3 regions of the Pantoea sp. sgz302252 genome follow, and region 3 is predicted to be linked to each of the others. Evidence: predicted binding sites of a transcription regulator. Region 3 holds the regulator's gene; each other region holds the start of a gene.
The links. The regulator CRP, encoded in region 3, controls carbon source genes, mostly activating them, when cyclic AMP is high. The targets are predictions, from matches to a motif close to ATGTGANNNNNNTCACAT.
Positions count from the first base shown of each region.

Region 1: ACLW56_RS18960 (sugar transporter) is a predicted target of CRP. The motif match lies at 3,896-3,913, and genes of this name have one in related genera.
Region 2: yrbN (protein YrbN) is a predicted target of CRP. The motif match lies at 6,514-6,531, and genes of this name have one in related genera.

Region 1 is NZ_JBLFJW010000028.1:30,006-39,767, forward strand. Features, by position in the region: gene glsB (glutaminase B) at 1-235, opposite strand, end outside; gene sad (succinate-semialdehyde dehydrogenase) at 325-1,713, opposite strand; gene ptrR (putrescine utilization regulator PtrR) at 1,817-2,695, shown strand; partial or broken gene ACLW56_RS18950 (PhzF family phenazine biosynthesis protein) at 2,729-2,952, opposite strand; gene ACLW56_RS18955 (PhzF family phenazine biosynthesis protein) at 2,948-3,748, opposite strand; gene ACLW56_RS18960 (sugar transporter) at 3,991-5,184, shown strand; gene ACLW56_RS18965 (MarC family NAAT transporter) at 5,246-5,914, opposite strand; gene marR (multiple antibiotic resistance transcriptional regulator MarR) at 6,172-6,606, shown strand; gene marA (MDR efflux pump AcrAB transcriptional activator MarA) at 6,627-7,010, shown strand; gene marB (multiple antibiotic resistance protein MarB) at 7,040-7,258, shown strand; gene eamA (O-acetylserine/cysteine exporter) at 7,301-8,200, opposite strand; gene ydeE (efflux MFS transporter YdeE) at 8,442-9,635, shown strand; gene zinT (metal-binding protein ZinT) at 9,698-9,762, opposite strand, start outside.
Region 2 is NZ_JBLFJW010000013.1:5,990-15,751, forward strand. Features, by position in the region: gene ubiU (ubiquinone anaerobic biosynthesis protein UbiU) at 7-1,002, shown strand; gene ACLW56_RS11705 (U32 family peptidase) at 1,011-1,889, shown strand; gene ACLW56_RS11710 (luciferase-like monooxygenase) at 1,970-2,977, shown strand; gene mtr (tryptophan permease) at 3,104-4,348, opposite strand; gene ACLW56_RS11720 (DEAD/DEAH family ATP-dependent RNA helicase) at 4,503-6,437, opposite strand; gene yrbN (protein YrbN) at 6,430-6,507, opposite strand; gene nlpI (lipoprotein NlpI) at 6,614-7,498, opposite strand; gene pnp (polyribonucleotide nucleotidyltransferase) at 7,607-9,742, opposite strand.
Region 3 is NZ_JBLFJW010000024.1:68,109-77,870, reverse strand. Features, by position in the region: gene ACLW56_RS17565 (phosphoribulokinase) at 1-555, shown strand, start outside; gene ACLW56_RS17560 (OsmC family protein) at 648-1,052, opposite strand; gene crp (cAMP-activated global transcriptional regulator CRP) at 1,359-1,991, shown strand; gene ACLW56_RS17550 (YccS/YhfK family putative transporter) at 2,045-4,117, shown strand; gene argD (bifunctional acetylornithine/succinyldiaminopimelate transaminase) at 4,207-5,424, opposite strand; gene pabA (aminodeoxychorismate synthase component 2) at 5,504-6,067, opposite strand; gene ACLW56_RS17535 (putative adenosine monophosphate-protein transferase Fic) at 6,099-6,698, opposite strand; gene ppiA (peptidylprolyl isomerase A) at 6,805-7,377, opposite strand; gene tsgA (MFS transporter TsgA) at 7,657-8,838, shown strand; gene ACLW56_RS17520 (cytosine deaminase) at 8,846-9,762, opposite strand, start outside.

The DNA.
Region 1 (9,762 bases), on a different contig from region 3:
GGTTCATCGCCACTACCAGGCTGAGCACCTTGGAAATCGACTGAATCGAGAAACGCTCATCGGCGTCGCCGGCACGAAAATGCTGACCGTCAACGGTACTGATAGCAATCCCCAGCTTGCTGCCATCCACACACGCCAGTGCCGGAATATAATCGGCGACTTTGCCGCTCCCTATCAACGGCTGAACTTCTGCTAACACAGATTCCAGCATGCTGTTATCGATGACCGTTACCACTTTCACTCCTTGCCCGCAGGCCAAATTCGGCCTGCGAGTATACCAGCGTCAGGCTGGCAGACGAAATAGCGCCCCGAAGGGCGGAAGGATTAGTGGCGATCCTTCCACACGGTCTGAATATTACAGAACTCGTGCAGACCAAAGTGCGACAGCTCGCGCCCGAAGCCGCTCTTCTTCACGCCGCCAAAGGCCACGCGGGCATCGGAGGCGCTGTAACCGTTGATAAACACCCCGCCGCATTCCAGCTCATCGGCAAAGCGCTGAGCAAGTTTTTCATCTGCCGTATAAACCGTGGCGGACAAACCAAAATCGCTGTCGTTCGCCAGCGCCAGGGCATGGTCAGCATCACGGGCAACGGTAATAGCAGCAACCGGACCAAACATTTCCTGACGGAAGGCGGTCATTTTCGGAGTGACATTCCCCAGCACGGTGGCAGCGTAGTAGTTGCCTTTGCCGGAAATTTTCTCGCCGCCCAGCAGCAACGTTGCGCCTTCTTCGAGCGTGGCGGTGACCTGGTCGTGCAGTTCATCACGCAGATCGTAACGCGCCATTGGGCCGAGGTAGTTTTGCTCATCTTCCGGGTTGCCCATTTTCAGTTTGGCCGCTGCCGCCACAAACTTCTCGGTAAAGGCGTCTGCAATGCCCGCTTCCACGATAAAGCGTTTTGCCGCCGCACACACTTGCCCGGTGTTCTGGTAACGCCCGATGACCGCCGCTTTCACCGCTTCATCCAGGTCGGCATCGTTCAGCACGATAAACGGATCTGAGCCGCCAAGCTCCAGCACGCATTTTTTCAGCGCCGCGCCTGCCTGTGCGCCGATGGCTTTACCTGCACGCATACTGCCTGTCAGCGTTACCGCCGCAATGCGTGTATCGTTGATCATCTGCGAAACACCATCGTTGGTGGCATTGACCCAACCGAATACGCCTGCTGGTACGCCCGCCTCGGTGAATATCTTGCCGATAAGCCCGGCGCTGCCCATAACGTTTGGCGCATGTTTTAGCAGGTAGCTGTTTCCGGCCAACAGAATAGGCACTGCACCACGCATGACCTGCCACAGTGGGAAGTTCCACGGCATCACGGCCATGATTGGCCCCAACGGACGGTACTCGATAACCGCTTTTTGATTTTCAACCTGAGTGGCTTCAGTGGAAAGCATTGCCGGGCCATGTTCCGCATACCAGTCGCAAAGATTGGCAGATTTGGTCACTTCACCGCGAGCCTGAGCGACAGGCTTACCGATTTCGCGGCTGATCAGCAGCGCCATTTCTTCCGCATGCTGGCGTAACACATTGCCAACGTTGCGCAGCGCATCGGCGCGCTCAGCCACAGAGCGTTTCTTCCACTGACGAAAACCTTCGTCAGCCAGCGCCACAGCCTGATTGACCTCTTCCGTCGTGGCCCACGGCAGCGCAGACTGGGTTTCCCCCGTGGCCGGGTTCAGGGAAATAGCGTGGGTTGCAGGTGATGTCATGATTTTTTTCTCTCTCTTCACGAAGGCTATTGCCGGATATTGCCGCACTCTGCTATTTATGAAAAATGAATAATATTAACCACACCATTCACGATACGAGAACAGTATGGACTTGACTCAGCTTGAGATGTTCAACGCCGTCGCCCAGACGGGCAGCATTACCCAGGCCGCGCAGAAAGTGCACCGCGTACCGTCAAACCTGACGACGCGTATCCGCCAACTGGAAGCCGACTTAGGTGTGGAACTCTTTATTCGCGAGAATCAGCGCCTGCGTTTGTCGCCTGCCGGTCACAGCTTCCTGCGTTACAGTCAGCAAATCCTGGCGCTGGTCAATGAAGCCCGAATGGTCGTCGCCGGTGACGAACCGCAAGGCCTGTTTTCGCTCGGTTCGCTGGAAAGTACCGCGGCGGTGCGTATTCCGCCGACGCTGGCGTTGTATAACCAGCGTTATCCAAAGATCCAGTTCGATCTGGCGACCGGGCCGTCAGGCACCATGATTGATGGTGTCCTTGAGGGCATGTTAAGCGCGGCGTTTGTGGATGGCCCGGTGATGCACCCCGGTCTGGAAGGCGTTCCGGTATATCAGGAAGAAATGATGATCGTGACGCCAAAAGGTCACCCGAAGGTCACCCGAGCCAGCGATGTTAACGGCACCAGCATCTACGCGTTTCGCGCGAACTGTTCCTATCGCCGACATTTCGAAAGCTGGTTCCATGCCGACAGAGCCACGCCAGGGCGCATTCACGAAATGGAGTCTTATCACGGCATGCTGGCCTGCGTGATTGCCGGTGCGGGACTGGCGATGATCCCACACAGTATGCTGGAAAGTATGCCCGGACATCATCAGGTGGACGCGTGGCCGCTGGCAGAAAAATGGCGCTGGCTGACCACCTGGCTGGTCTGGCGCCGTGGCGCGATGACTCGTCAACTGGAAGCGTTTATTACCTTGCTGGATGAAAGCCCGAAAATCCCGGAACAGCCTTGATATGAAGAAGGCCATTCCGTGGCCTTCACTTAACTATCGCAGCAGAATATTGCCCTGCATCCAGATCGTGGCTTTTCCGCTCATCAGCACACGGTTGTATCGCCCCCACGCGATGGAACCTGACGGGCAAGCATCCGGGTTTTCCCCAACTTTTTGCTCCAGTAAGGAATTAGCATGCTGTGCGCAGAACCGGTCACCGGATCTTCCCAGACGGCTTCACCGGGCGAGAAAAAGCGGCTGACAAAATCATACTCACCCGTCCCTTTCGCGGTAATAAACGCTACCGATGATGTAAGTGGTGGCCTGACCTGAAATCAACACGCGATCACCCTGCCATTCACAACGTAGATCGCCACCGCGAGCAGAAACCTGCCTTGCCTGCATCTTTGTCTTGCCGAGTTTTTCACCCCAATAAGGGATCAGCATGCTGTGTGCAGAACCGGTCACCGGGTCTTCCGCTACGGATTCGCCCGGGCAGAAAAAGCGGCTGACAAAGTCATGGTTTTCACCTGGCGCCGTGACACAAACCATTTTGCCCAGCGGCAACATAGCGTGGATATCTGGGGTCAGCGCCTCCAGTTGCTGTTGAGTTTTCAGCACCACAAGGTAATCACGAGCGACGCGAATTTCCTGGTAAGTGTCTACCCCTAACGCGTCCAGCAACAGCACTGGCGGCTCTACTGTTTCCGTCGCCCAGGCAGGGAAATTCAGCGTTAACCAGTCGCCGCTGCGGCTGACAATAAGTTCGCCGACAAAACGAGTCGAAAAGCGGATTTCAGCCTCAGGGTAATCGAGGTATTCGAATATCACATGCGCACTGGCGAGCGTGGCGTGTCCGCAGAGATTAATTTCCCCCTGCGTCGTGAACCAGCGCAGCTCAAAGCCACTGTCGGTACACACGAAGAAAGCGGTTTCTGATTGGTTATGCTCCTGCGCCATTTTCAGTAGCGTCTCATCCGGCAGCCACTCGAATAACGGGCAAACCGCGGCCGCATTTCCGCCAAAGGTACGGTCACTGAAGGCATCAACCATGTAAAACGGGATTTCCTGCATAGCCTTTATCCTTTTTTTATAACGACTTAGCAACATTAATACCTCGTTTCAGGAGAAATTACGAGCCAGTTTCCCGTTCCTGCCTCTGCTTTTTCAATGGCAGCCAATAAGTGCGCTCCTGGCCTCACCGTGTCATAAAGCTATTTTATGAGATCTTCATCACAAAACGGTTGTGTTTTGAGCAGCGTTGGTTTTAAGATCGCCTTCTCTTCTCCTTTGACTCACCAACCCAGAATCTTTCTATGACAACGAACACGGTTTCACGCAAGGTCGCGTGGCTGCGGGTGGTCACTCTTGCCATTGCCGCATTCATCTTCAACACCACAGAATTCGTGCCAGTGGGGTTGCTGTCGGATATCGCCCACAGCTTTTCGATGGAAACCGCGCAAGTCGGGATCATGCTGACGATTTACGCCTGGGTGGTAGCGCTGATGTCGCTGCCCTTTATGCTGCTCACAAGCCAAATGGAACGGCGTAAGCTGTTGGTTGGTCTGTTCGTCCTGTTTATCGCCAGCCATGTGCTCTCGTTCCTTGCATGGAATTTCACCGTGCTGGTGATTAGCCGCATTGGTATCGCTTTCGCTCATGCGGTGTTCTGGTCGATTACCGCGTCGCTGGCGATTCGTCTTGCTCCTGCCGGTAAGCGTGCCCAGGCATTAAGTTTGATTGCCACAGGTACTGCGCTGGCAATGGTGCTGGGTTTACCCATTGGTCGCATCGTCGGGCAGTATTTCGGCTGGCGTACCACCTTCTTTATTATTGGTCTCGGCGCGTTAATCACGCTGGTTGCGCTGATCAAGCTGCTGCCGAAGCTGCCAAGTGAGCATTCTGGCTCTCTGAAAAGTTTGCCTGTGTTGTTCCGTCGCCCGGCGTTGATGTGCATTTACTTGCTCACCGTTGTGGTGGTGACCGCACATTACACCGCCTACAGCTACATCGAACCGTTCGTGATGAACGTGGCGGGGTTTGATGCCAACTTCGCGACGCTGCTGCTTTTATTATTAGGCGGCGCGGGGATCGTGGGTTCGGTCATCTTCGGCAAGCTCGGCAATCGTCATGCTTCCTCACTGGTGAGCAGTGCTATTGCGCTGTTGACGGTTTGCCTGGCAGCGCTGTTGCTGGCGGCAGAAAGCGAAATCAATCTCGCCATTCTGAGCATCGTCTGGGGCATTGCGATCATGATTATCGGCCTGGGCATGCAGGTGAAAGTACTCGCCCTTGCGCCAGATGCCACTGACGTCGCCATGGCGTTATTCTCCGGCATCTTCAATATTGGGATCGGCGCGGGCGCGCTGGTAGGCAATCAGGTGAGTTTGCATTTCGATATGGCGGACATTGGCTATGTCGGCGCAGTGCCGGCAGTTGCGGCGTTAATCTGGTCGGTGGTTATTTTCCGCCGTTGGCCTGTTGCGTTGGAAGAGCAGGTACAGCACTAAGTTGGCAGGATGAACGCCCGGTGGCGGCTACGCCTTACCGGGCCTACAGGATGGCAACAAACTATGCGTGATAGGTCGTAATAATTTCCAGCACGCCATTGATAATAAACTGCACGCCCATACACACCAGCAGGAAGCCCATCAGGCGGGAAATCGCTTCGATACCGCCCTTTCCGACCAGGCGCATAATCGCCCCTGAACTGCGCAGGCATCCCCACAAAATCACTGAGACTGCGAAGAAAATCAGTGGCGGTGCGACCCACACGACCCAATCGGGAAAGTTCACGCCGTGTTTCACGGTAGACGCCGAGCTGATGATCATCGCAATCGTGCCTGGCCCTGCGGTACTCGGCATGGCTAGCGGCACAAAGGCGATATTCGCTGTCGGCTCATTTTCCAGCTCTTCCGACTTATGCGCGGCTTCCGGCGATTCATGCGCTTTCTGCTGTGGGAACAGCATGCGAAAACCAATGAAGGCCACAATCAAGCCACCCGCGATACGCAGCCCGGGAATCGAAATACCAAAGGTATTCATCACCACCTGACCGGCGTAATACGCGACCATCATAATGGCGAAGACATACACAGAGGCCATCAGCGACTGCCGATTACGCTCTGCGCTATTCATGTTGCCAGCAAGGCCGAGGAACAACGCGACGGTGGTTAACGGGTTGGCCAGCGGCAAAATCACCACCAGCCCAAGGCCAATGGCTTTAAACAAATCGAGCATGAGGAAACACTCCTGTGAGAACGGTCATTGCCGGCAGAGTATAAGAGCATTCTTGTCAGGATTACCACGCCAAAGTGTTAGCCCTTTTTTCGTCCGTAAAGCTATAACGATCCGTTATCAATGGGTGCAGACAGCGTTAAAAAATGTGACGCGACTCACTTTAGCAATTCGTGGCATAAGCTTATTCATTCGGTTGACTTATGGTTGCCTGGGCAATAATATCGCCAGCAACTAAACTACTTGCCAGGGCAACCTTTGTGAAAAGCACCAGTGATCTGTTTAACGAAATCATCCCACTCGGTCGCTTGATCCATATGGTCAACCAGAAAAAAGACAGGCTCCTGAATGATTATCTGTCGCCTATGGATATCACTGCCTCGCAGTTCAAAACGCTGTGTTCAATTCGTTGTGAAGTGTGCATCACCCCGGTTGAACTGAAAAAAGCGTTATCGGTCGACCTGGGTGCGCTCACCCGCATGCTCGACCGCCTGGCATGTAAAGGCTGGATTGAACGCCTGCCAAACCCGAATGACAAACGCGGCGTGCTGGTGCAATTGACACCGGACGGCGCAGCAATATGTGAGCAATGCCACCAGTTGGTGGGACAGAACCTGCATCAGGAATTGACAAAAAACTTAACGGCGGATGAGGTCGCAGCCCTTGAGCTTCTGCTCAAGAAAATCCTGCCGTAACAGATCAAAGGGGTAAGACGATGTCCAGACGTAATACTGACGCTATCACTATTCATAGCATTTTGGACTGGATCGAGAGCAATCTGGAATCGCCGCTGTCGCTGGAAAAGGTGTCAGAGCGTTCGGGTTACTCCAAATGGCACCTGCAACGGATGTTTAAGAAAGAGACCGGACATTCACTAGGTCAATACATCCGCAGCCGTAAGCTCACTGAAATCGCACAGAAGCTGAAAGAGAGTAACGAGCCGATCCTGTATCTGGCCGAACGTTATGGTTTCGAGTCACAGCAAACCCTGACGCGGACTTTTAAGAACTATTTCGACGTGCCGCCGCATAAATATCGCATTACCAATATGCCCGGTGAATCACGTTATCTGATGCCGCTTAATCACTGTAATTGTTAATCGCCTGCTAAAGACGTATCGAGGAAAAAATGAAACTGTTCGCCTCCGCCGCCCTCACCTTGTTGGTACTGGTCTCCGGCCAGAGTTTTGCGGAGCAATCCACTCACCCGGCCAGTCGCGGTGCTCATGACACCATGATAATGCCGTCAGCCCAGGATAAATCTCCGTTCGATTTTAACCATATGGGCTCTGGCAGTGATAAGTCCGACGAACTGGGCGTACCTTACTATAACGGAAACTCCCAGTAACTTTTTTGCCCCGCGGATGCGGGGCCTTTTTATGTCCGCGATTTACCCCTGCACCGCTTTTACCCGCCGAAAGCGCAATCCGAAGACGTTGATATACAGCCCCGCCATAATCAGCACCGCCCCCATCAGTTGCAACGTGGACAGCGTTTCGCCAAGCAGCAAAGCCGCACTGGCGATACCCACTACGGGAACAAGCAGCGAAAGCGGTGCCACACGCCACGTTTCATAACGCCCAAGCAGCGAGCCCCAAATGCCGTACCCAACAATCGTGGCCACGAACGCCAGATAGACCAGCGACAAAATGGTCGTGAGGTCGATATTCACCAGGCTTTGCACCATCAGCGTCGGGCCATCGAGCAGATAAGAGGCAAGCATAAACGGCAGAATCGGGATCAACGCACTCCACACCACTAACGACATCACCGCAGGGCGTGCCGGAAGCTGCATGATTTTCTTGTTGAAGATATTCCCGCAGGCCCAGCTGAAGGCCGCCGCCAGTGTCAGCATAAAACCGAGCATCGCCACCTGTTGTCCGTTCAGACTGGCCTCAATCAACACCAGCACACCAAACACGGCCAGAGTGATCCCCGCAAGCTGCTTGCCCTGAAGCCGTTCGCCGAAGGCGAATGCACCAAGAATAATGGTGAAGAAAGCCTGCGCCTGCAGAACCAGCGACGCCAGGCCCGCAGGCATTCCGAATTTAATCGCGCAGAACAGAAAGGCAAACTGACCAAAGCTGATAGTCAGGCCGTACCCCAACAGCAACGACAACGGGATTCTGGGGCGAGCAACGAAGAAAATGGCCGGAAAGGCGACGAGCGTAAAGCGCAAACCCGCCAACATCAGCGGCGGCATGTTGTGCAGACCCAGCTTGATGACCACAAAGTTCAATCCCCAGACCACCACCACTAACAGCGCCAACAACCCGTCTTTCCGCGTCATACCCTGCCTCTGAATGTTTAAATTTTTGTAAACAGGATCAAGGTAACGAAAAAAACGCACAAGGAACAGATTATTCATTCTGGCAGGCAGTCGGGGCACGGATGGATAAATTGGGATCTATACAAGCCCCTTATGCCGTGATAATTCTGATACGGCACAACACAATAACTCAATTATTTTCCCTAAATCATTCGCGTCGCAGAAAGGCGGCGTGAAGTATGACGGGAATGTCGGTGAAAAAATGAAAGCCTCCGTTAAACGTTCGACCTCAGCGCTGCTGGTGTCGTCGTTGCTGTTGACTATCGGGCGCGGTGCGACGCTGCCTTTTATGACCATCTATCTGACACGTCAGTACGGCATGAGCGTGGAAGCCATCGGCTATGCGCTTACTATCGCCCTGACTATCGGGGTGGTATTTAGCCTGGGCTTTGGCATTCTGGCGGATAAATTCGATAAGAAACTCTACATGATTGTGGCTATCCTCGCGTTTATTGCCGGGTTTGCCGCCATTCCTGTGGTGAATAATGTCACGCTGGTAGTCTTTTTCTTCTCGCTGATTAACTGCGCCTATTCGGTTTTTTCTACGGTACTGAAAGCCTGGTTTGCCGACGTGTTAACGCCCGGCGAAAAAGCTCGCATTTTTTCCCTGAACTACAGCTTCCTGAATATCGGCTGGACAATTGGGCCGCCGATTGGCACCTGGCTTGTGATGTACAGCCTGCAACTGCCTTTTTGGCTGGCAGCCGTTTGCGCGGCGTTCCCGTTGGTGTTTATTCAGTTTTTCGTCCAGCGCGTCAGTATCTCTGCTGAAGAGAAAGCCGCGACTGTCTGGCAGCCCTCGGTGCTGTTAAAAGACCGGGCGTTGTTCTGGTTCACGCTCTCTGGCTTGCTGGCCTCTTACGTTGGCGGTTCCTTCGCGACCTGCATTTCACAATACGTTCTGAGCATGGGTGATGATGCCGATTTCGCGCAGAAAGTGGTTTCTGTGGTGCTACCGGTTAACGCCGTGGTGGTGGTCAGTTTGCAATACTTCGTGGGGCGTAAAATTTCCACCCGCAATATTCGTCCTCTGATGGTGGTCGGCACACTCTGTTTCCTGCTTGGGCTGGGCGGATTTATCTTCTCTGGAGAGAATCTGGTCTATTGGGGCATTGCCGCGGCGGTGTTTACCCTTGGCGAAATAATCTATGCGCCGGGGGAATATATGCTTATCGACAACATCGCCCCGCCGGGGATGAAAGCGAGCTACTTTTCTGCTCAGGCGCTGGGCTGGCTGGGTGCAGCGGCGAATCCGATGGTCACCGGGATTATCCTGACGAATCTTCCGGCGTGGACGCTGTTTGCCATCATGATGCTCGCTATCGTGCTGGCGTGGTTGATGATCCTGCGCGGGATGAGCGTTAAAGCCTGGGACGGTGAGCTGAAAACCGCCTAAACCACGCTTTTTCCTTCTTTGTCTGCAATTTAAACGGCCTGATTTTCAGGCCGTTTTTTCTGTCAGTGGTGCAGCATTTCATCTACGACCTGGTGGATATAAAGCTGGTCGGGATAGTAAGTCGGCC
Region 2 (9,762 bases), on a different contig from region 3:
AACATTATGGAACTGCTCTGCCCTGCCGGAAACCTTCCGGCGCTTAAGGCGGCCATTGAGAATGGCGCCGACGCGGTCTATATCGGCCTGAAAGATGACACCAACGCCCGCCACTTTGCCGGCCTGAACTTCACTGAGAAGAAGCTGCAGGAAGCGGTCAGCTTTGTTCATCAGCACCGCCGCAAGCTTCACATCGCGATTAACACCTTTGCGCATCCGGACGGTTATGCCCGCTGGCAGCGCGCGGTCGATATGGCAGCCCAGCTTGGCGCAGACGCGCTGATCCTTGCCGATATCGCGATGCTGGAGTACGCCGCCGAGCGGTATCCGCACATCGAGCGTCACGTTTCCGTTCAGGCTTCGGCCACCAATGAAGAGGCCATTCGCTTCTATCATCGCCATTTTGATGTCGCCCGCGTGGTGCTGCCGCGCGTGTTGTCTATTCATCAGGTTAAGCAGCTCGCCCGCACCACGCCAGTGCCGCTGGAAGTTTTTGCGTTTGGCAGCCTGTGCATTATGGCTGAAGGACGCTGCTATCTCTCCTCCTATTTAACAGGAGAGTCGCCGAATACCGTGGGTGCTTGTTCCCCGGCGAAGTATGTTCGCTGGCAGCAAACGCCGCAGGGGCTGGAATCACGCCTGAACGATGTGCTGATTGACCGTTATCAGGACGGTGAAAACGCAGGATATCCAACGCTGTGCAAAGGTCGTTATCGCGTAGACGGAGAGCCTTACCACGCGCTCGAAGAACCGACCAGCCTCAATACGCTGGAGCTGCTGCCGGAACTGCTGGCAGCCAATATCGCTTCCGTGAAAATTGAAGGCCGTCAGCGCAGCCCTGCCTACGTCAGCCAGGTGGCAAAAGTGTGGCGTCAGGCAATCGACCGCTGCATCGCCGATCCGCAAAACTTCGTGCCTCAGACGGCATGGATGGACACGCTTGGGGCAATGTCGGAAGGCACTCAGACCACGCTTGGCGCTTATCACCGTAAATGGCAGTAAGGAAGACGATGAAATATTCATTAGGGCCGGTGCTCTACTACTGGCCAAAAGAGACGCTGGAAGATTTTTACCAGCAGGCCGCCCAAAGCAGCGCCGACGTGATTTATCTCGGTGAAACGGTGTGCAGCAAACGTCGAGCCACGAAAGTGGGTGACTGGCTGGAGATGGCGAAAAGCCTGGCGAACAGCGGCAAGCAGGTTGTGCTGTCCACGCTCGCGCTGGTGCAGGCCTCTTCTGAAATTAACGAGCTGAAGCGCTATGTCGACAACGGTGATTTCCTGATTGAAGCCAGCGATCTCGGCGTGGTGAACCTCTGCGCTGAGCGCAAACTGCCGTTTGTCGCCGGACATGCGCTCAACTGCTACAACGCGGTGACCCTACGCCTGCTGCAAAAGCAGGGCATGGTGCGCTGGTGCATGCCGGTAGAACTTTCTCGCGACTGGCTGGTAAACCTGCTCGCGCAGTGTGACGAGTTGGGGATTCGCAATAAGTTCGAGGTGGAAGTATTAAGCTACGGTCATCTGCCGCTCGCCTACTCCGCCCGCTGCTTTACGGCACGTTCAGAAGATCTGCCGAAGGACGAATGCGAAACCTGCTGCATCAAATACCCTAACGGGCGCAGCGTGTTGACCCAAGAAAATCAGCAGGTCTTTGTGCTGAACGGCATTCAGACCATGAGCGGCTACGTTTATAACCTCGGTAACGAGCTGGCCTCCATGCAGGGCCTGGTTGATATGGTTCGCCTGTCGCCGCTCGGAACTGAAACGTTCGCGATGATCGATGCCTTCCGGGCAAATGAAAACGGTGCCTCGCCACTTTCGCTGGAAGCACACAGCGACTGCAACGGCTATTGGAAACGTCTCGCCGGCCTGGAACTTCAGGCGTAAATAAAAGCTCGCTTTGTTAACTACGGTTATCATTTTTTAATGCACTATTAAAAAATATGCCGATGACAAAGTGAGCTGTTATGACCGACAAATCGATCCCTTTCTCGCTGCTGGATCTGGCCCCGATCCCGCAGGGTTCTGCTGCCAAAGACGCGTTTGCCCATTCGCTTGATCTTGCCCGCCTTGCTGAAAAGCGTGGTTATCATCGCTACTGGCTGGCCGAACACCACAACATGACCGGTATCGCCAGCGCAGCAACCTCAGTCTTGATTGGCTATCTGGCCGCAAATACCACGACCTTACATTTAGGCTCCGGCGGCGTGATGTTACCCAACCACTCACCACTGGTGATTGCCGAGCAGTTTGGAACGCTCAATACGCTGTATCCTGGCCGTATCGATTTAGGTCTGGGTCGTGCGCCGGGCAGCGACCAGCCAACCATGCGAGCGCTGCGTCGTCATATAGGTGGCGATATTGATAACTTCCCTCGCGATGTGGCCGAACTGGTCGACTGGTTTGACGCACGTGACCCCAATCCTCAAGTACGCCCCGTGCCGGGATATGGCGAAAAAATTCCGGTGTGGCTGTTAGGTTCAAGCCTTTACAGCGCACAACTTGCCGCTCAGCTTGGCCTGCCGTTCGCTTTCGCTTCGCATTTTGCGCCCGATATGCTGTTCCAGGCGTTGCATCTGTACCGGACCAACTTCAAACCTTCCGAGCGTCTGGAAAAACCGTACGCAATGGTCTGTATCAACATCATTGCCGCAGACAGCAACCGCGATGCGGAATTCCTGTTTACCTCCATGCAGCAGGCGTTTGTGAAGCTGCGCCGGGGAGAAACCGGGCAACTGCCACCACCGATTCAGAATATGGATCAGTTCTGGTCGCCGTCAGAAAAATACGGTGTGGATAACGCGCTGGGGATGTCTCTGGTCGGTGATAAAGCGAAAATTCGCCACGGGCTGGAATCGGTGCTGCGGGAAACACAGGCTGATGAGATTATGGTTAACGGCCAGATTTTCGATCATCAGGCGCGTTTGCATTCGTTTGATTTGGCGATGCAGGTGAAAGAGGAGTTAGTGGGGTAGTTCAGTGTTTCCCCCTCTCCCTAACCCTCTCCCTAACCCTCTCCCGCGGGGAGAGGGAACATTCCGAGCCCGCTTTACTCCCTCTCCCTTTGGGAGAGGGTCGGGGAGAGGGAAACAAACCCACTGTTACTGATACACTGGCAGCAGATTAAAGCTCGACAGGAAGTGCACTACCACGTTGCCCACGCCAAAGAGCAGAATCAGCGCGATCATCGGTTTGCCGCCCCAGACGCGGAACTGCGGGCTGCCGAAGCGTTTGCGTGATTTACGTGCCAGCAGCGCTGGAACAATTGCCGCCCAGATGGTTGCTGCCAGCCCCGCATAACCGATGGCGTACAGGAAACCGTTCGGCCATAACAGACCACCAATCACCGGTGGCACGAAAGTCAGCAGCGCTGTTTTGAAACGCCCCTTCCCTGAATCGTCGAACTTGAACAAATCCGCCAGGTAATCAAACAGGCCCAGCGTCACGCCGAGGAAAGAACTAGCCACTGCGAAGTTGGAGAAAACGACCAACAGCAAGTCCAGACTGCGGCTGTTCAGCACACCACTCAGCGCCTGCACCAGCACATCAATGTTTCCACCCTTCTGCGCGATACCAATAAATTCCGGACGCGGGATATTACCCATCGTGCCAAGCAGCCAAATCACATACAGCCCCAGCGCCAACAGCGTGCCGTAGACCAGGCACTTAACGATGGTCTGTGGATCTTTGCCGTAGTACTTCATCAGGCTTGGGACGTTACCGTGATAGCCAAACGAGGCCAGACAGAACGGCAACGTCATCAGCAGGTAGGGTAAATAGGACGTGTTCTGCTGCGCGACGTTTAACAGCGTCGGCGCTTCTACGTGTCCCAGCAGACTGCCGAAGGTCAGGAAGAAGGTGATCACTTTTGCACCCAGCACAATCGCCGTCATTCGGCTGACAGCTTTGGTACTCAACCACACCACAAATGCCACAATCAGCGCGAAGCCGAGGCCCGCAAGGCGAGGCGGCACATTTAGCGACATTTCACTGAAGGTGTGATGCAGAATTGAGCCGCTTGCCGAGATATAGGCATAGGTCAGGATGTAGAGCACAAAGGCAATCGACAGCCCGTTGATCAGGTTCCAGCCTTTGCCGAGCAAATCTTTGGTGATGGTATCGAAGCTTGAACCAATACGGTAATTCAGGTTGGCTTCGAGGATCATCAGGCCCGAATGGAGCATGCAGAACCAGGTAAATACCAGCGCTGCCAGTGACCAGAAAAACCACGCGCCGGACATGACCACCGGCAGCGAAAACATCCCCGCACCAATAATGGTTCCGCCGATGATCACCACGCCGCCAAACAACGACGGACGAGTGGCTATGGTGGTTAATGTCGCCATAGGACCTGCTCTCCAGAAAAGTGAATGTGTTGCCAGTTTACGCGAAGAAATGTACCAGTACACGAGTACAATTGAAATAAAAAAAGCCCCGATAACCTTCATCGGGGCTGTATCGTTTACTTTACGTTAGCAAACGTAGTTTTTTACTCGGCAATTATGCTTCGGTAGGACGACGACGTACTGGCGCATCTTCACGACGCGGGCCACGGCCACCTTCGCGACGCTCACCGCTAAAACGGCCTGCGCCACCTTCACGACGTTCACCGCTGAAGCGACGACCTTCACCACGACCGCCTTCACGACGCTCACCGAAACCGCCACGACCGCCAGCTGGGCCACCGCGACGCTCACCGCCACCGGTACGAGGCTGCGCATCACCCATCAGCTGCATGTTCATTGGCTTGTTCAGGATGCGGGTGCGAGTAAAGTGCTGCAGAACTTCGCCCGGCATGCCTTTTGGCAGCTCGATAGTGGAGTGCGTACCGAACAGCTTGATGTTACCGATGTAACGGCTGCTGATATCGCCTTCGTTAGCAATCGCGCCAACGATATGACGAACTTCAACACCATCATCACGGCCCACTTCGATACGGTACAGTTCCATATCGCCAACATCACGACGCTCACGACGTGGACGGTCTTCACCACCACGCTCTGGACGATCGCCACGTGGGCCACGGTCACCGCGCGGTGCACGGTCGTTGCGGTCGAAACGATCGTCACGATCGCGGAACTCACGCTTAGGACGCATCGGCGCATCAGGTGGAACGATCAGAGAACGTTCGCCCTGAGCCATTTTCAGCAGTGCTGCAGCCAGCGTTTCCATATCCAGCTCTTCGCCTTCAACGGTCGGCTGAATTTGAGACAGCAGGCCACGGTACAGATCCAGATCGCTGCTTTCCAGCTGCTGCTGAACTTTGGCAGAGAATTTTTCCAGACGGCGTTTGCCCAGCAGTTCTGCGTTCGGCAGTTCCACTTCTGGAATGGTCAGCTTCATGGTGCGTTCGATGTTACGCAGCAGACGACGCTCGCGGTTCTCAACGAACAGCAGCGCACGGCCAGCACGACCCGCACGGCCAGTACGACCAATACGGTGAACGTAAGACTCAGAATCCATTGGGATATCGTAGTTTACGACCAGGCTGATACGCTCAACGTCCAGACCACGTGCCGCAACGTCGGTGGCAATCAGGATATCCAGACGACCGTCTTTCAGGCGGTCCAGAGTCTGCTCACGCAGGGACTGGTTCATGTCACCGTTCAGCGCGGCGCTGTTGTAACCGCTACGCTCCAGCGCTTCTGCCACTTCCAGAGTCGCGTTTTTGGTACGAACGAAGATAATCGCCGCATCAAAATCTTCCGCTTCCAGGAAACGCACCAGCGCTTCGTTTTTACGCATGCCCCAGACAGTCCAGTAGCTCTGGCTGATGTCAGGACGGGTGGTCACGCTTGACTGAATGCGGACTTCCTGCGGCTCTTTCATGAAACGACGAGTAATACGACGAATCGCTTCTGGCATGGTGGCAGAGAACAGCGCGGTCTGATGACCTTCTGGGATCTCCGCCATAATGGTTTCTACGTCTTCGATGAAGCCCATGCGCAGCATTTCGTCAGCTTCATCCAGTACCAGACCGCTCAGTTTAGAGAGATCCAGAGTACCGCGTTTCAGGTGATCCAGCAGACGACCCGGCGTACCGACGACAATCTGTGGACCCTGGCGCAGGGCGCGTAATTGCACGTCATAACGCTGGCCGCCGTACAGGGCTACCACGTTTACGCCGCGCATATGTTTGGAGAAATCCGTCATTGCTTCAGCAACCTGTACCGCCAGTTCGCGGGTTGGTGCCAGCACCAGAATTTGTGGTGCTTTCAGCTCAGGATCAAGATTGTGCAGCAGCGGCAGGGAGAACGCTGCAGTTTTTCCGCTACCTGTCTGGGCCATACCCAGTACATCGCGGCCATTCAGCAAATGCGGAATACACTCTGCCTGGATTGGTGATGGTTTTTCGTAACCCAGATCGTTCAGAGCGCTAAGAATGGAGGCATTCAGCCCCAGATCAGAAAAAGTAGTTTCGATGATATCAGTCATGTAGTACATGTGCCTCATTGATGGCGGCCAGTCTACGTAACTCATCGTGAAATTGATCTGCAATTTTCATTGAAAAGTGTGAACCGGCTCAAATTTGGTGAATTAACGAACAATAAAGCCCTCACCCGCGAAGATGATGGCAATCAAAAAAGATTATGGGCTGATTTGTTCGTCAGCTATTGCTGGTCCGATTCTGCCAGGTCGTCTTGCTCCTGGCCCAAGAGCGCTAATTCCAACAATGCGTATCGGTGCTCAACAAAGTTATGAACGTTGTTAGCAACCGCCAGTTTGAACAGTGCCGCAGCGCTGTCCTTGTCCCCCAGACTTAGGTAGTACTTACCTAAATAGAAGTTTGTTTCACTGAGATGCTCAGCGAGCGAGGTGTTATCCGTTGCGTCTGCCTTCAGCTTGTCCATCAGCGTTGCTTCGCTAATGTTACCGAGGTAGAACTCGACAATGTTCCATCCCCATTGCTCTTTGTCCGATTTTTCATAGCGCTGCTTCAGTGCTACGACAGCCTGCTTCTCATCGAGCTTCTGCTCAACGATATAAAGCCACAGGCTACGGAAAGGATCATTGGGATCGTCTTGATAAAACGCCAGCAGATCATCTTGCGCTAACTTAGCACGACCACCGTAATACAACGCGATGCCGCGGTTTAAGTATGCGTAATTGTAAGTTGGATCAAGCTCAAGTACAGAATCAAACGCTTCATAGGCAGCATCAAAATTGCCTGCCTGCGTTAAATAAATGCCTAAGTAATTGAATACTTCAGGCATATCCGGTCTGATTGCCAGCGCTTGCGAGAAATCGTTACGCGCTAATGCCCTCAAACCGAGACTATCATACAACACTCCGCGCTCATATAAAAGCTGTGCGCGTTCATCATCGGTTAAAGCCCGACTGGCAAGAATCTGTTCCATACGGGCCAGAATCACTTCTTGCTGTAAAGTCGGTTGCAATGGCACCGCCAGGACTTCGCTCTTACGCCAGGCAGAGTTGCTGCATCCTGCCAGCGTGAGTGCTGTCGCAACGAAACACCAGCGCAAAAAAGGCTTCATTTCCCACTCCCGAAGACAACAATTGGATGAACGTCCTGTTCCCCGGTGGCTCAACAAGCGTCCTGCCCGGAATGCGCCCTCCGCAAAGGCGGAGGGCAAATGGCAACCTTACTCGCCCTGTTCCGCTGCCGGAGCTTCCGGCGCGGCCGCAGGTTGAGTCTGCTCGGTCGCTTCTTTAATGCTCAGACGTACACGGCCCTGGCGATCAACTTCCAGAACTTTAACCGGTACTTCCTGACCCATCTGCAGATAGTCAGTCACTTTCTCTACACGCTTGTCAGCGATTTGAGAGATGTGAACCAGACCTTCTTTACCGCCGCCGATAGCCACGAACGCACCGAAATCAACGATACGGGTAACTTTACCGTTGTAGATACGACCGACTTCGATTTCAGCAGTAATTTCTTCGATACGACGGATAGCGTAGGCCGCTTTGTCGCCATCCGTTGCTGCGATTTTCACGGTACCGTCATCTTCGATTTCGATGGTGGTGCCGGTTTCTTCCGTCAGCGCACGGATAACAGAACCGCCTTTACCGATAACGTCTTTGATCTTGTCTGGATTGATCTTGATGGTGTGGATACGCGGTGCGAACTCAGAGATATCGCCACGTGGCGCGTTGATCGCTTGTTCCATCACACCCAGGATGTGCAGACGAGCACCTTTAGCCTGGTTCAGAGCAACCTGCATGATCTCTTTGGTGATACCTTCAATTTTGATATCCATCTGCAGGGCAGAGATACCGTCGCGGGAACCCGCTACTTTGAAGTCCATATCGCCAAGGTGGTCTTCGTCACCAAGGATGTCAGACAGTACGACAAAGTTGTCGCCTTCTTTCACCAGGCCCATCGCGATACCTGCTACTGCAGATTTCACCGGTACGCCTGCGTCCATCAGTGCCAGAGAAGCACCGCACACGGAAGCCATGGAAGAAGAACCGTTAGATTCGGTAATTTCAGACACCACACGTACGGTGTATGGGAATTCGTCAGTGGTTGGCATCACTGCCAGCACGCCACGCTTCGCCAGACGGCCGTGACCGATTTCACGACGCTTCGGTGAGCCAACCATACCGGTTTCGCCCACAGAGTACGGAGGGAAGTTGTAGTGGAACAGGAAGCTGTCAGTACGCTCGCCCATCAGTTCGTCGATGTTCTGTGCGTCACGGGCGGTACCCAGAGTCGCGGTTACCAGCGCCTGAGTTTCACCACGGGTGAACAGTGCAGAACCGTGAGTACGCGGCAGTACGCCAGTACGCACGTCCAGACCACGAATCATGTCTTTTTCACGGCCATCGATACGCGGCTCGCCTGCCAGTACACGGCTACGAACGGCATTTTTCTCGATGTCGTGCAGGATGTCGCCGAGGTCATTGGCGTCCAGCGTTTCATCTTCAGCAACCAGGGTCGCGATCACTTCAGATTTGATAGCATCAACCTGAGCGTAACGTTCCTGCTTGTCAGTGATGCGGTAAGCATCGCTCAGACGAGCTTTAGCCAGTTCAGCAACGCGCGCATTCAGCGCTTCGTTGACGGCTTCTGGCTGCCAGTCCCAACGTGGTTTACCGGCTTCTTTCACCAGATCGTTGATGTTCTGAATCACGATCTGCTGCTGTTCGTGGCCATAAACAACCGCACCCAGCATGGTGTCTTCGCTCAGCAGTTCTGCTTCGGATTCAACCATCAGTACAGCGGCTTCAGTACCGGCAACAACCAGGTCCAGTTTGCTGGTTTTCAGCTCTTCCTGGGTCGGGTTCAGCACGTACTGGTCGTTGATGTAACCCACGCGAGCGGCACCAATTGGGCCGTTGAATGGAATACCGGACAGAGACAGCGCTGCAGAAGCACCGATCATCGCCACGATATCAGGGTTAACCTGTGGGTTTACGGACACAACGGTCGCGATAACCTGAACTTCGTTCACGAAGCCTTCCGGGAACAGCGGACGAACCGGGCGGTCAATCAGACGCGCAATCAGGGTTTCGCCTTCGCTTGGACGGCCTTCACGACGGAAGAAGCCACCCGGGATTTTACCAGCAGCGTAAGTACGCTCCTGATAGTTAACAGTCAGTGGGAAGAAGTCCTGGCCTGGTTTAGCTTTTTTCTGGCCGACAACGGTCACGAATACCGCAGTGTCATCCATGCTAACCATTACAGCGGCAGTAGCCTGACGAGCCATCATGCCGGTTTCCAGGGTTACGGTGTGTTGGCCGTACTGGAATTTACGAACGATCGGATTTAGCAAAATTTTACCCTTTCTTGATA
Region 3 (9,762 bases):
GCCGTGCCGTGGAATCAGGTGCCAGGCACTTTCACGCCCTGGCAACCGCTGCCGGAACCCACCGACGTGCTGTTCTACGAAGGGTTACACGGGGGCGTAGTGACGCCTCAGCATGATGTGGCAAAGCATGTTGATTTGCTGGTTGGCGTAGTCCCGATTGTGAACCTGGAATGGATTCAGAAGCTTACGCGTGACACCAGTGAGCGTGGGCATTCTCGTGAAGCGGTGATGGATTCCGTGGTTCGTTCCATGGAGGATTACATCAACTTCATCACGCCGCAGTTCTCACGCACGCATATCAACTTCCAGCGCGTGCCCACGGTAGACACCTCTAACCCGTTTGCCGCTAAAGGCATTCCGTCGCTGGATGAAAGCTTTGTGGTTATCCATTTCCAGAATCTGGGCGACATCGATTTCCCCTGGCTGCTGGCGATGCTGCAAGGTTCGTTCATTTCACACATGAACACGCTGGTTGTGCCGGGAGGGAAAATGGGGCTGGCGATGGAGTTGATCATGACACCGCTGGTTGAGCGGTTAATGGATAGCAGAAGGTAAACTGCAAAACCTTCTCTTGCGAGAAGGTTTTTAGTGTTTGCTCCCTCGCCCCGTGGGAGAGGGTTGGGGAGAGGGCATCAGGCCGCACACATTTAAGCCTCAACCACCTCAAACGAATGGGTGATCTTCGCGGCTTTCTCAAGCATCAGCGCCACAGAGCAGTACTTTTCTGCTGACAAATCCACCGCGCGAGAGACCGCCGCTTCTTTCAGATCTTTGCCCGTCACGATGAAGTGCAGATTAATGTGCGTAAACATACGTGGCGCTTCTTCACGACGCTCGGAGGTGAGCTTCACTTCGCAGTCTTTCACGTCATGACGCCCTTTCTGCAAAATCGACACCACGTCGATAGCGCTGCAACCCCCAGCCGCCATCAGCACCATTTCCATCGGGCTCGGTGCTTTGTCTCCAGAGTTACCGTCCATCAAAATTTGGTGGCCAGAAGCAGACTCGCCCAGGAAGGTTAAACCCTCAACCCATTTCACACGTGCTTGCATAATTTTTAACTCCGAAGTTGCCATTTTCCTCTCAGATTACGCGCACATAACAAAACTCGCAACGGAAGGAGATGTGCGTCATGCTGAAGCGAGACACCAGGAGACACGCAGCAAAAGCTATGCTAAAACAGTCGGGATGCTACAGTCATGCAGTGAAGTGCTGTGTGCACGCAGAGGACACCACATTACAGGCTGCTGCATAATTCGACAGCCGACTTCCCAGGCACAGGGAAGGATACGATTGCAAAGCCAGCGGCAGTATCGTGTCTGCCACTGGAGACAGCTTATAACAGAGGATAACCGCGCATGGTGCTTGGCAAACCGCAAACAGACCCTACCCTTGAATGGTTCTTGTCTCATTGCCACATTCATAAGTACCCATCGAAGAGCACGCTGATTCACCAGGGTGAAAAAGCAGAAACGCTTTACTACATCGTGAAAGGCTCAGTTGCTGTACTGATCAAGGACGAAGAGGGGAAAGAGATGATCCTCTCTTACCTCAACCAGGGCGATTTCATTGGTGAGCTTGGTCTCTTCGAAGAAGGTCAGGAGCGTAGTGCCTGGGTTCGGGCAAAAACCGCTTGTGAAGTGGCCGAAATTTCCTACAAAAAATTCCGTCAGCTTATCCAGGTTAATCCAGATATTCTGATGCGCCTTTCCTCGCAGATGGCTCGTCGTCTGCAGGTCACTTCTGAGAAAGTGGGCAACCTTGCATTCCTCGACGTGACCGGCCGTATCGCGCAGACGCTGCTGAACCTGGCGAAACAACCTGACGCCATGACTCACCCGGACGGTATGCAAATTAAAATTACCCGTCAGGAAATCGGGCAGATCGTGGGTTGTTCCCGTGAAACCGTTGGCCGTATTCTGAAAATGCTGGAAGATCAGAACCTGATCTCCGCCCACGGTAAGACCATCGTCGTTTACGGCACCCGCTAAGCTCGTTAAATGGCGTATTGTTCGCGCAATACGCCATTTTTGTCTCTACCGCTATGTGGCGCAGGCTAATTTATCACCCGGAAATTAACTATGCACTGCGGCAAACCCTGGTGCTCTGTACCCCCGTGGCTATCGGTCTGGTGTTGGGGTATCTCAAATACGGATTGCTGTTTTCGTTAGTTCCCGCCTGCTGCAACATTGCCGGTCTCGATACGCCACACAAACGCTTTTTCAAACGCCTGATTATCGGCGGTTCGCTGTTTGCAGGCTGCAGCCTCGCGGTTCAGTTACTGCTGGAGCAGAGCCTCCCCTTACCGCTGATCCTGACCGTTCTCGCCATGACGCTTGGCGTGACGGCCGAGATAAGTTCTCTGCATGCGCGTTTGCTTCCCGCGTCTCTCATCGCCGCGATTTTTACCCTGAGCCTTGCGGGCAACATGCCAGTCTGGGAGCCGTTGCTGATTTATGCCCTCGGCACGCTTTGGTATGGCCTGTTTAACTGGTTCTGGTTCTGGATGTGGCGTGAACAGCCGCTGCGGGAGTCGCTGAGCCTGCTGTATCGCCAACTGGCGGATTACTGCGAAGCCAAGTACAGCCTGTTGACCCAGCACACCGATCCAGAAAAAGCTTTGCCACCCCTGCTGGCGCGTCAGCAAAAAGCCGTCGACCTGATAACCCAGTGCTACCAGCAGCTGCACATGCTGGCGGCCAATAAGAACCATGATTACAAACGCCTGCTGCGCTCCTTCCAGATGGGCCTTGATTTGCAGGAGCACATCTCCGTCAGCCTGCACCAGCCGGCAGAAGTCCAAAAGCTGGTCGAGCGCAGCCATGCGGAAGCGGTGATCCGCTGGAATGCTCAAACCATCGCCACGCGCCTGCGCGTGATGGCCGATGATATTCTTTACCACCGTTTTCCCCAGCGTTTCTCGATGGACAAGCAGATTGGCGCGCTGGAGAAAATCGCCCGTCAGCAGCCGGATAACCCGGTCGGCCAATTCTGCGTCTGGCATTTCAGCCGCATAGCACGCGTGCTGCGCCTGCAACGCCCGCTCTATCCGCGCGATTTAATGGCCGATAACGAACGCCGTTTGCCGGTATTCGCGGCGCTAAAAAGCTATCTTTCGCTGAAATCGCCCGCCCTGCGCAGTGCCGCGCGGATAAGCGTGATGCTCAGTATTGCCAGCCTGATGGGCACGGCGCTGCATCTGCCCAAACCTTACTGGATCCTGATGACCGTGCTGCTGGTCACCCAAAACGGCTATGGCGCAACGCGGGTGAGGATTTTTCACCGGGCGGCAGGCACGTTGGCTGGGTTGGTCATCGCAGGCATCACCCTGCACTTTCATGCCCCGGAGGGCTATGCGCTGGCGGCGATGCTGGTGATAACCCTCGTGAGCTACCTGATGATCCGCAAAAGCTACGGCTGGGCGACGGTGGGCTTTACGGTGACGGCGGTGTACACCATTCAGTTGCTAACGCTCAACGGCGATCAGTTTATCGTGGCACGCCTCGCCGATACCCTGATTGGCTGTCTGATTGCCTTCGGCGGCATGGTCTGGCTGTGGCCGCAGTGGCAAAGCGGCCTGCTGCGCAAAAATGCCCAGCAAGCGCTGGAGGCCGATCAGGATGCCTTACGTCTTATTCTGAGTAATGACCCGCAAGCGCCAACCCTCGCCTATCAGCGCATGCGTGTGAATCAGGCTCATAACGCACTGTTCAACTCGCTTAATCAGGCGATGCAGGAACCCGGCTTCAACTCGCGCTATCTTGCCGACATGAAACTGTGGGTGACTCACAGCCAGTTTATTGTCGAGCATATTAACGCCATGACCACGCTTGCCCGCGAGCACAACATGCTGACGGAGTCGCTGGCCCAACGGTATCTGGAATCTTGTGAGATTGCGCTGCAACGGTGTCAGCAGCGTCTGGAGTATGACGAAGCAGGTGGAAGTGGAGACGCCAATATTATGGAGTCACTGGATACGCTGTCCCACGGCCCGTTAAGCACCATGGAACAGCATTTACAGCGGATACTTGGCCATTTGAATACCATGCACACCATTTCTTCGGTGGCCTGGCGTCAACGTCCACATCACGGGATTTGGTTGAAACGGCGGACGTAGAAACTCTGCCTGGCGGCGCTTCGCTTGCACAGGCCTACAGACGGGCACATCTCGTAGGCCCGGCAAACGCAGTGCCGCCGGGCGAAACGTCAGCCAACAATCTTTCTGACCGCTGCAGCAAAACGCTTCATCCCTTCATCGATATCAGCGCTCTCAACCACCAGCGACGGCGCGAAACGCATCACATCAGTCCCGGCATTCAGCACCATGACACCTTCATGGGCTGCTGCATGCAGGAAATCACGCGCACGCCCTTTGAACTGAGGCTTAAGCTCGGCACCAATCAGCAAGCCCATACCGCGAATATCGCTGAATACATCCAGTTCAGCGTCAATCTTCTGCAAGTGCTTCACGAACTGCTCACGCTTCGCCTTCACCCCTTCCAGCACTTCCGGGGTGTTGATAATGTCGAAAGCTGTGCCCGCTACCGCACAGGCCAATGGGTTGCCGCCGTAAGTTGACCCGTGTGATCCCACGTGGAAAGCGCTGGCAATCTCTTCCGTGGTCAGCATAGCGCTGACAGGAAAACCGCCGCCCAGGGCTTTAGCGCTGGTCAAAATATCCGGCGTCACGCCGTAGTGCATATACGCGAATAGCGAACCGGTACGCCCCATGCCACACTGCACTTCGTCGAACACCAGCAACGCCTTGTGCTCGTCGCACAGTTCACGCAAGCCTTGCAGAAATTCAGGCGTCGCCGCTGTCACACCACCTTCACCCTGAATAGGTTCAACAACCACGGCGCAAGTATGATCGTCCATTACCGCTTTCACTGCATGCAAGTCATTGAACGGAACATGAATGATATCCGCAGGTTTTGGCCCAAAGCCGTCAGAGTACTTCGGCTGCCCGCCAACCGACACGGTAAACAGGGAGCGGCCATGGAAGGCGTTATGGAAAGCGATGATTTTGGTTTTGAACGGGCTGTGGCGCACGCAGGCATAGTGACGAGCGAGTTTAAAAGCGGTTTCGTTCGCTTCAGTGCCGGAGTTCATAAACGCCACACGCTCAGCAAATGTCGATGCCACCAGCTTACGCCCCAGACGCAGCGCAGGTTCGTTGGTGAAAACGTTGCTGGTGTGCCACAACGTTTCGCCCTGGCTTTTCAGGGTTTCGACGAGTCTGGGGTGACAGTGGCCCAGCGCAGTAACGGCAATCCCACCGGCAAAATCGACATACTCTTTGCCCTGTTGATCCCAGATACGGCTCCCTTTCCCTTTCACCGGGATAAACTCCGCCGGGGCGTAAATGGGCAGGATCACTTCGTCAAAAGTTGCTCGGGTAATTGCCGTTTGTTCACTCGCCATGTCAAAACCTCTTACGCAGCATGATTATGAAAATATAATCACGAAATATGCATAAAAAATCACATCATGGCAAGCGCATTTACCGCTTAAGGAAGTTATCCAGCAGCTGATGCCCTTGCTCGCTAAGAATGCTTTCAGGGTGGAATTGCACGCCTTCGAGATCCCATTCGTGGTGGCGAATGCCCATGATCTCGCCGGTTTCACTGCTTGCGGTTATCTCAAAACAGGCAGGAAGTGTCGGCGGGTCAATCACCAGAGAATGGTAACGAGTCACCGTGAGGGGATTATTCAACCCGCTGAAGACACCGGTGCCGTTATGCGTTATCGGGGAGGTTTTGCCGTGCATCACTTTGGCAGCCCGAACAATGGTCGCGCCGAAAACCTGGCCTATCGCCTGATGGCCGAGGCAAACACCCAGAATAGGCAGTTTGCCAGCGTAATGGCGGATCACGTCGAGCGAAATCCCGGATTCATCTGGCGTACAAGGGCCAGGCGAAATGACGATTTTTGCGGGTGCCAGTTGCGCTATCTCATCGAGACTGATCTCATCATTGCGCCTGACAACCACCTCGGCTCCCAGCTCGCAAAAATACTGGTAGAGGTTCCAGGTAAACGAATCATAGTTATCGATAAGCAGGATCATGGCGGCTCCGGTGACAGCAAACCGCGCTATTCTACTCAGTTTCCTGCGCTTCGCTTACCACTTTAGTGAACAGGTCAGTCAACGGCTGCAAATCACCCAACGCCCCGTTCTGATTTGCCTGGCTCCAGCTTTCCGGGTCAACGACTCCCCAGTCCAGCACATATCCGGCGTGAATAGCCAATTGTTCGAAGAACACTCGCTGTGCACGGCCGCTGCCGACAAAGAACGGGTGCAGCACATTAATCTCACAGTAGTAGTGTGCCAGCCGCTGAATAAATGCCTCTTTCGGCAGCCCAACGAGGTAGTGTTCGTCTTCCAGCTCCTGCATCAGATCGTTGCCTTCATTTTCGATGTACTCGAAATGGCAGAAACGGGTCTCACCACGGGAGATATCGACTTCGCGCAATTCCCCTGCCCAATCCCAGGCATCCTGGAAAATCTGCTGATGAATGGCACACAGCCACGGCAAACCGCGATGCAGTGGGCCGAGTTCGAGGGTGTCCACACGCTGGGCGAAAAGCGCATCCTGTGCGTGAGGCTCAGGCACATCCAGCCGCCCGCTGGCCGCAAACGAGTGACCACGCCGCTTTTCCCACAGGCGAATTTTTTGCTTATCGGTGAGCTTTTTCATCTGGACCTCCCTGACGGTTCCCCTTGTGCCACAAGTATAAGCAGCAATTTCGGGTTACGCAGAAAGGTCAGAAGGACGCGGGCAGGTTAGCCCGCGAGAGAAGAGATTACGGCAGGACTTTCGCAGACAGGATAACTACCGGTTTTGTTGGCACATTCTGATATGGCCCCACGTCATGAGAAGCCACCTGAGAAATCTTATCGGCCACGTCCATGCCTTTCACAACTTTACCAAAGACCGCATAGCCAAAATCACGCTGGCCGTGGTCAAGGAACGCGTTGTCTGCCACGTTGATAAAGAACTGGCTGGTTGCGCTGTCTTTATCCGCTGTACGCGCCATCGAAATGGTACCGCGAGTATTACGCAGACCGTTGTCAGCTTCGTTTTTGATCGGTGGATTTGGCTGCTTCTGCTGCATCTGCTCGGTGAAGCCGCCGCCCTGAATCATAAAGCCCGGGATCACGCGGTGGAAGGTGGTGTTGTTATAGAACCCACTGTTCACATAGTTCACAAAGTTTTCGACAGAAACAGGCGCTTTTTGGCTATTCAGTTCCAGCTCAATATTACCGGCAGACGTTGTCAGTAAAACGTGCGGATCTGCTTTTGCCGCCAGAACTGCAGGGGAAATCGTAGAGAGTGCAAAAACAGCCGTCACGGCAGCCAGGGTAGATTTGAGCATGTGAATTCCTTAAACGGAAACGGTATAGAATGCGAATCGCTTGATTCTAAAAGGCGTTCGGCTGACAAACCAGCCTTTTACTTAAGTTTACTTATCAGAAACAGATGTAACGTAGTCGATTTTATTTGGCTCCTCACAAAAATGTGACGCAAATCCCATCAACTTAAGATTAATTTCATCATTTTCAGAATAAACATTTGCCTCAGTCACGCTAACGCATAAAATCTGCCCACCCCACGCATTGTCAATGCGTTTTACAGTTCTATTCACAGGCCAGTCATGACTAACAGCAATCGTATCAAGCTCACATGGATCAGCTTCTTCTCCTACGCCCTGACCGGGGCGCTGGTGATTGTCACCGGGATGGTGATGGGCAATATCGCCGACTATTTCCACCTGCCGGTGTCCAGCATGAGCAACACCTTCACGTTCCTCAATGCCGGTATTTTGATCTCTATTTTCCTGAACGCCTGGTTGATGGAAATTGTTCCGCTGAAAACGCAGCTGCGTTTTGGCTTCGTCCTGATGCTGGCGGCGATCGCTGGCCTGATGGTGAGCCACAGCCTGGCGCTGTTCTCCGCCTCGATGTTCGTTCTCGGGCTGGTGAGTGGGATAACGATGTCGATCGGTACCTTCCTCATTACCCATATGTACGAAGGCCGTCAGCGTGGTGCTCGTCTGCTGTTTACCGATTCCTTCTTCAGTATGGCTGGGATGATTTTCCCGATGGTGGCCGCGTATCTGCTGGCTCGCACTATTGAGTGGTACTGGGTTTACGCCTGCATTGGCCTGGTATATGTCGCGATTTTCATCCTGACTTTTGGCTGCGATTTCCCGGTACTGGGCAAGAAAGCTGAAGCCAACGCACAGCCCGTGGCAAAAGAAAAATGGGGAATCGGCGTGCTGTTCCTCGCCGTGGCGGCCCTGTGCTACATCCTCGGTCAGCTGGGCTTTATTGCCTGGGTGCCAGAGTACGCGAAAGGCCTGGGCATGAGCCTGAGCGATGCAGGTGAGCTGGTGAGCAAGTTCTGGATGTCTTACATGCTGGGCATGTGGGCGTTTAGCTTTATCCTGCGCTTCTTCGACCTGCAACGCATTCTGACCGTGCTGGCAGGTGCCGCCGCCGTGCTGATGTATTTGTTCATCAACGGCTCGCCGGAACATATGCCATGGTTCATTCTGTGCCTGGGCTTCTTCTCCAGCGCGATTTATACCTCAATCATCACCCTGGGTTCCCTGCAGACCAAAGTTGCCTCGCCAAAACTGGTGAACTTCATTCTGACCTGCGGCACCATCGGCACCATGCTGACGTTTGTTGTCACCGGCCCGATTGTGGCCCACAGCGGCCCGCTGGCTGCGCTGCACACCGCAAACGGACTGTATGCCGTGGTGTTCGTGATGTGCTTTATCCTTGGCTTTGTGACTCGCCACCGCCAGCATAATGCGGTAGCAGGCCACTAAGCCTCTGTTAAGCCCCTTTGCGTTCGCCGAAGGGGCTATTTTTGGTAAAGAACACCTCTTCCCCGCCACTATCCATTTGCACCCAGGTTTGCGCCAGCTGCGTAGACGCAATCACTCGCCCCTGACGAATTGACCAGCGAACCGGCACCTGACAGCGCACGGCTTCAAAGCCATTTTCGGCTGGCAGAATAACCAGGTTAGCGCTGTTGCCCACTTCGATGCCATAATCCTGCAAACCGAACGTTCTGGCACTGTTGTGCGTTATCAGGTTCAGGCCCTCGTTAATCTGCTGATAACCCATTATCTGGCAGACATGCAGCCCCATATGCAGCACCTGCAGCATATTGCCGGTTCCAAGCGGATACCACGGGTCAAACACATCATCATGACCGAAACAAACGTTAATGCCCGCGCCCAGAAGCTCTTTCACGCGAGTGATACCGCGCCGTTTAGGGTAATCATCGAAACGGCCTTGCAGGTGGATGTTGACCAGCGGGTTGGCGACAAAGTTAATGCCCGACATTTTCAGCAGACGGAACAGGCGTGAGGTATAAGCCCCGTTGTAGGAATGCATCGCGGTGGTGTGACTGGCCGTGACGCGAGCGCCAATGCCTTCTTTCAGCGCCAGTGCAGCGACCGTTTCGACAAAGCGCGACTGCTCATCGTCAATTTCATCACAGTGAATATCCAACGGACGGTCGTATTTCCTGGCCAGAGCAAAAGCGATATGCAGCGATTCCACGCCATACTCGCGCGTGAATTCAAAATGCGGAATGGCCCCCACCACATCGGCCCCTAACTCCAGCGCTTTTTCCAGCAACGCTGCGCCGTCGGGATAGGAAAGAATGCCTTCCTGTGGAAACGCCACAATTTGCAGATCCACCCACGGCGCGACTTCCTTTTTCACCTCCAGCATGGCTTTCA